Regions from separate parts of the Alkalihalobacillus phoenicis genome, predicted to be linked through region 3. Evidence: riboswitches for the same ligand, from Rfam matches in the RefSeq annotation. Region 3 holds a riboswitch; each other region holds the start of a gene.
What was found. Region 3 has a riboswitch for cobalamin ahead of AA0017_RS07085 (ABC transporter substrate-binding protein). Riboswitches for the same ligand answer to the same signal wherever they lie in the genome.
Positions count from the first base shown of each region.

Region 1 (2,275 bases), 1.8 Mb from region 3:
GGAAAGATAAAATGAGGGTTATGTGGATCAGCTTGAAATAAATGAAATTCAGGATTGATGAAAATCACATAGGAAGTAATCGGTGGCGGTTGTAAATGATATTCCTGAAAAAGCTGTCTGAGTAGGGATTCACTCCGATTTAGTTGCTCTAGGGGGTTTTTTATTTCGAGCTTGGATTGGGTATAAAACCGGTTTTCTTCATAAATAAAGGCACCTTCGTAGTTTTTTACCTCAAATAAAAGGACGGAGCTTGGTGTAATGATAAGGGAATCCAACTGGAATATGGTTTTGTTTTTCTCGAGGAGGAGGTCATGGAGTTGAATCCAATCTTCGGGTAAATCGGCAGTCCATTCGTCAAATTGGCGTTCACCTTTCAATCCTTTTTCTAAATGGAGAATATGCTGAGCGTCTTCTTCTGTTAAAAGCTGACCTCGTGCTTTTAAACTATGCCAAATTGATAATTCAATTGGTTTTTGTCGAGTTTTTTCAATCATTTCTGCCTCCTTTTAATAAAGTATCTATTATATTTTACAGAATTTTGCGTCTTTTGAGCAAGCTTTTTCGCTCTTTTTGATAAACACTCAGGAAATTTTATCAAAATATTTACCAAAATATGATACACTACGTTTAAATGAATATATGTTGTAGAGTTTAGGTGCTCATTTAGAGTGAAAAGGGAATTCGGTGCGATACCGAAGCTGTTTCCGCAACTGTAAATGCTGATGAAATAAGAGATGACCACTGTCCACGAAAGAGTGATGGGAAGGTTCTTAGAGTAAAAGGAAGCATAAGCCAGGATACCTGCCTAATCTTGAACGTATTTGCTCTTCGGAAATTAAGAGGATTGTACGGTTATGTTTCTATCAGTCTATTTATTATATGGATATTAGGGATACCGTCCGATTTTTTCGGGCGTTTTTTTATGGTTTTATATTGTTAAACAAACCGGCCTTCCCATATGAGCTCATATAGATGATGAATCCGCGTCAAACGACTCTCCTATAGGCAACATGTCCTTTTTAATCCCTTTTAAAAAAGCCGACTTCCATTAAAAGAGCAAACCACAGAACATTCATAAGGAATCGTCCAAGGAACGAGGTGATGATGTGAAAAAAGATATGAGGTATTTATGTTATCCGTATATGCGTGAATCGGCCTCAACCGTTGATTTTGAAATCAGAACCGATTCGATGACGACCCGAATAGGACAAGCGGCGAGTTTAGTAAAAAAGAATTCAAAGTTGATAACGGTGTATGATCACTTAATGGAACTTTTGCCGATGGCTTATCATCTGAATGGTTCAGTCAGAGGGAAACTGGCGATTGAAGAGCAAGATTTAGCTCGGTTAAGTGACATTTACGACTTTTATTTGGAGGTTGTTCAGGAGCAAATAACGCAATTTTTATTGCCACAAGGCTCCGATGTGGCATGTGCTCTTCATGTGTGCCGAAGCGAAGCGAAAAAATCAGTCCGAGCTCTACATAAAGTTAGTTTAGAGAGAGATGTACCGAAGCTTTTATTTGACTACACTCATTTGCTCGCGAATGTCTTTTTTGTGATGGCGGTTTTTGTTAATCACCTTGAGGAAGTCCAGGAGGTTCCATTTCAAAGCAAGTCCTATCCAATGAGAAAACCGAAAAACGAGGAGGAGAAAAAATGAATACAAAACAATGGACAAAGTGGTTAAGCATTTTTATTACAATTTTATTTTTAACAGCGTGTCAAACAGACACAAATGAGCCAGGAGACGGAGCTCAAGGAATTGGTGACGATGCCGAGAGTTCTTATACGGTGACAGATGATGAGGGGACAGAAATCACCTTTGAGCAAGCTCCTGAGACAGTTGTCTCGTTGCAACCAAGTAATACAGAAATTTTATTCGCTTTAGGAGTAGGAGATAAGGTCGTTGGGGCGACAGATTTTGATAATTATCCTGAAGAAGCCCTTGAAATTCAACGTGTATCTGATTCGATGAATATTGATGCCGAGGCGATTATTGCTTTGAATCCAGATGTCATTATTGCGTATACAATTGGACAAAGAGAAATGATTGAGCCACTTATTGATGCAGGAATTCCTATTTTTGTAATTGAATCAGCTACCTCTTTTGAAGATGTCTATGGTGACATCGAACAAATTGCGGCTATCATGGGTGTAAGTGAAAAGGGTGAGCAACTGAATGCGGAAATCCAAGCCCAAGTTGCTGCGGTTGAGGAAAATCTTCAAAACTTAGAAGATGAGAAGCAAATTTATTTTGAAATCAGCCCTGCTCCA
Region 1 is NZ_CP154853.1:4,612,390-4,614,664, forward strand. Features, by position in the region: gene AA0017_RS21620 (nuclease-related domain-containing protein) at 1-494, opposite strand, end outside; cobalamin riboswitch at 637-824, shown strand; gene AA0017_RS21625 (hypothetical protein) at 1,107-1,661, shown strand; gene AA0017_RS21630 (ABC transporter substrate-binding protein) at 1,658-2,275, shown strand, end outside.
Region 1: it holds a riboswitch for cobalamin, as region 3 does, so the genes downstream of both, AA0017_RS21625 (hypothetical protein) here and AA0017_RS07085 (ABC transporter substrate-binding protein) in region 3, are expected to answer to the same signal.

Region 2 (2,275 bases), 760 kb from region 3:
TATTCTTTGACGTTCTTTAACAGTTGTTGCTCTTTTCGTTTTACGTTTAGAGCTTTCACTAACACCGTTTCGGCGCCATTCAGATGAACTGATTTGATTAAATAATTGATTGTTTTTTTCAAGTACAACCGCTTTTTCTTCTGCATTTGCCGCAGCCAAATGTTTGACGGTTGATAACTCGACTAACTTTTCATCACTAAAGGCAAGAGCACTTAAGACGAGTGAATCCAGTTTCGTTTCATGTTTTAACGTAACAGGTACATGTAACAAACTAGAAGATGGCTGCAAGATTAGTTGCTCAAGTGGGACGACTGCTGTTACTTCTGTAAGTTTTGTATCAATATTCTGTAAGTTTTCTTTCCAAATATTTCGCCCATCAATGATTCCAAGAGCTAAATATTTGTCAGTTGGAAAACCGAATTCTTTTAATGAAGCGATGTTTTCGTCATAACCGTGGACAAAATCAAGACCGATCGCTTCAACTGGTAATGAAATAATCTCCTCATAAGAGCTAACTGCGTCAAAATAAGTTTGCAAAATGACTTTTAACTGAGGAACGGCCTCTTTTAATTTATGGTAAGTATATGTGAATAGACGGATTTCTTCGCTTGTTAAAGTTTTGACAAGGCTTGGCTCATCGATTTGTACCCACTTGGCACCAGCTTGTTCTAATTGCTGCAAAATTTCGATATAAATAGGAATAAAATCGTTCAGATGTTGTTCGAAATCGCTGCTTTGATAGCCTTTTGATAATTTAAGGAAAGTAAAAGGTCCAATTAGGACGGGTTTTCCTTCAATCCCGAGTTCTTTTTTTGCTTCTAGATATGCTTCGAGTGGCTTATTGTGAACGAGCTTAGGTTTTTTATTCTCTAATTCAGGTACGATGTAGTGATAGTTCGTATTAAACCACTTTGTCATCTCACTTGCAGGAGCTTCCTTCGTTCCACGTGCTATTGCAAAATAAGTTTTTAAGCGATTGGTCTCACCGACATGATCGAAACGATTGGGAATCAAACCGAACATGGTCGAATGATCCAACACATGATCATAAAAACTAAAATCTCCTACAGGAATAAGATCAATGCCAGCTTCCTTTTGTTTCTTTAATCCAAGAAGGCGATACTCTTTCATTGTTTTGAAAAAGTCCTCTTCTGTAACATTACCTGCCCAATAAGCTTCTAATAATTTTTTCCATTCGCGTTTCTCTCCGATTCTTGGATAACCAAGATTGCTAGTTCTAATCTCTCCCATCAAAAATACCTCCAATGTATTTATAAATATAAAAAAGGATATTTTTACCATCATGAGTGGGTAAAAATATCCTGTTATACCAATGATATTTTTAACACCTCCCCATCTCCCGTGGGTTAGTCAGTGCTGTTAGAATAGGCAGGTCTCCTGGCTTTAGCGTCATTGCTATAACGATCTTCCCAATTCTAGACAGAATCAGTGATCAGAAGTTACAGCTCTTCTAATACAGTGGCGGGACCGCTCCGGGATTTCACCGGATTCCCTTTTAAACGTTAAAGAAATTTCATTAACGTACCTAATCCCCACATTTCAAATTTGTATTCACTTTATCGAAGTAATTGAAAATTGTCAATAAGCAGTTTTTTTTAGGGGCAGCTAAGCAGAGCAGAATAAAAATTGATTCAAAGGAAATATTATTCTAGAAAACAAAAAGGAGGGAACCTAATTGAAAAAACATTTCGTTATAAGCTTTGCTGTCTTTTCTTTTTTACTTCTGTTTAGTTTGCCAGTGCTTGCGAATGTATCGATCGTTGATTTTGAATTAGAAATTGAACTGAAGGACGGTCAAAAGTATGACCTAGAGTATGAAGTGAAGCCTCAATATGTCGTCGCTAAATATCGAGTTCCTAACAAGGAAACGATTTATGGTGCCCAGGCCCAAGCTGCAATTGAAGCTTTGTTTCAAGAAGTTCCAATGAGTGCAGACGCAAGTAAAAGAGATTTAAAAAATTCGATTTTAAATTATTTTAGTATAAATAATCGTGATGTGAAAGATTTTGAAATAGACATCGAATTTTCCGATGAAACGAAACTAGAGTTTGAAAGGTGAAAGTGCTTAAATCTTATAATGAGGCTACAAATTTACTTTAAAGTCGATTTATAGCTTTTTTATCGTTTGGCCGGGAATGTTGTGAGAAAAAGGAGAAAGGCGGTTCAAATATAAAAACGATTCACAGCCCACATGTCTTGGTGTGAATCGATCATGGTCCTATTCATTTAATTTCGGTTCCCTCTTTCCATTCAA
Region 2 is NZ_CP154853.1:725,030-727,304, forward strand. Features, by position in the region: gene metE (5-methyltetrahydropteroyltriglutamate--homocysteine S-methyltransferase) at 1-1,251, opposite strand, end outside; cobalamin riboswitch at 1,371-1,565, opposite strand; gene AA0017_RS03220 (YusW family protein) at 1,697-2,080, shown strand; gene AA0017_RS03225 (GNAT family N-acetyltransferase) at 2,244-2,275, opposite strand, start outside.
Region 2: it holds a riboswitch for cobalamin, as region 3 does, so the genes downstream of both, metE (5-methyltetrahydropteroyltriglutamate--homocysteine S-methyltransferase) here and AA0017_RS07085 (ABC transporter substrate-binding protein) in region 3, are expected to answer to the same signal.

Region 3 (2,275 bases):
GGAGTCTCCGTGTCTGTTTGTCCGCTAGATCATGGAATCGAATCTAGGTTCGGTTTTCTCATTGAATAAAAAACAGTCATGACTTCAAAGTACATTAGCTTGAGAATGGTTTTTCTCCTTCAATGACTAATTCCGTTACAGTTGTAAACAAATCAGTGTTGATGCTCTGTACGTTAGCTAGATGATCGAGCTTGTTTCGATTAGAATCCTGTCTTTTCATGACTGCAGACTTAGGAAAAAAATAGGTGGCAACGACCTATTTAGTTCCATAACCAACAAAGTGAAGAAGGTCCTTCTGCGTTAGAAATAGCTGATTTGGAAAGAGCCATATCACCAAGCATCTCCACGACACTTAGCGGACAAAACCATACGGAGACTCCCGCAGGAATAAACCGTGGAGCGAGACCCCACAGGTCGTACCGAGGAGGCTCGCCAGGTTCCTGCAGGACGCGGAGTATGGTTTTGGTAGCGACAGCCGAAGCGCTGCTTAATCCTAGTGAACAGATTCCTTCAACAGCCTACGAAGAGATGTGTTCAGACTGTCAACGATTGAATCGTTCATGTAAAGTCAATTTGAGTATTGTACTGCCCTAAAGTCAATCTCTATCGACGGTTAAGGGTCCATTATACGCTGCGAAAGTTGAGTTATTAATTTTATATATTTAACAATTAGGTCATATTTTATATGTTAAATAGGGAAGTTGGTGTTATTCCAACACGGTCCCGCCACTGTGATTGTTTTTTCGAAATGGAAAAGCATAAGTCAGATTACTTGCCTAATTATCATTGTAAAAACCTTCGAGGACAAAGGGAAAACAATAGTCGAAAATATTTTGTTTAAAGAGGGTGAGTTTTTGACTCTCCATTTTTATTATTAAACAAAATGAATTGGTGGCTAAAACAGTCAGGCATTCCTCTCGATAGGGGAGTGCCTTTTTGACTAAATAAAGAGCGATATAGAAGGGGAATTAAAAATGAAAAATAGAAGCTGGTTTTTTGTTGCACTGATTTTATCTATTTTATTACTAGGTTGTTATGCAAACGAACCTGAAGCGATTTCTTCAGTTGAAGAGGTGGAAGAAAAGGAATTAACAAAGGAGGACAAAAACGGCTATCAAGTGGAGGTCGTTGATGCGTTTGGTGAGACGATCACACTTGAGGAACCAGAAACCATCATTTCCTTATTTCCGAGTGTGACTGAAACTTTATTTGCCCTTGATGTTGGAGAAAAGGTAATTGGGCGTCTGGATTGGGACAATTATCCACAGGAAGTATTAGAGGTTGAAAGTGTTGGTGAGATGGAATTTAATGTTGAAAAGGTCATTTCGTTAAATCCTGATTTAGTTATTGCACATGAATCAACTGTAACGGGTTATGGAGAAGGTTTGAAACAAGTGAAAGAAGCAGGGATTCATGTCATCGCGGTAGAGGATGCATCATCATTAGAAGATACATATGAAGTCATTGAATGGCTGGCCATGATAACAAATCAAGTAGATAAAGGTTTGGAGCTTACTGAAACGATGCAGCAGGCTTTAATGGAAATAAATAAAAAAGTAAGTGAAATAAGTGATGAAAAAACAGTATGGGTCGAAATTTCTCCTGCACCAGAAATTTATTCAGCTGGTGCCGATACATTTATTGATGAGCTGCTTCAATTAATGAATGCTGTGAATGTAGCCAATCAATTTAAAGGTTGGATTGCATTTACTGAGGAAGAGGCGGTCCATTTTCAACCGGATATTATTATTACAACGTATGGTGACTATGTTGAGCAATCAGCAGAAGCAATCTTAAATCGTCCAGGGTGGCAAGATGTTCCAGCTGTTAAAAACAATCAAATTTATGATGTTGATTCGGATACTGTGACAAGATCAGGTCCCAGGTTAGTTGAAGGGGCTGAAGAACTTGCTGCTGCCATTTATCCAGAGATTTTTAATCAATAATCGAGTTATACAATACACGGTTGTCGTTGCTTTTTGTTTCTTTGCTTTAATTTTATCTGTCAGTAAAGGGAGTGTTGAAATTCCGTTTAAGATGGTTATTCAAATTATTTTAGCGGAAGGTTTAAATTTCCCAATTAATGAACCGTTCGAAGCGAATATTGTGAACATTGTCATGCAAATTCGTTTGCCACGAGTGCTGCTCGCAATGATTGTAGGGGCAAGTTTGGCATTAGCTGGAGCAGCCTTTCAAGGTTTTTTGAAAAACCCACTGGCGGACCCCTATACTCTCGGTGTTTCATCGGGAGGGGCGGTAGGAGCTGTTTTTGTCC
Region 3 is NZ_CP154853.1:1,484,561-1,486,835, forward strand. Features, by position in the region: cobalamin riboswitch at 655-795, shown strand; gene AA0017_RS07085 (ABC transporter substrate-binding protein) at 975-1,946, shown strand; gene AA0017_RS07090 (FecCD family ABC transporter permease) at 1,909-2,275, shown strand, end outside.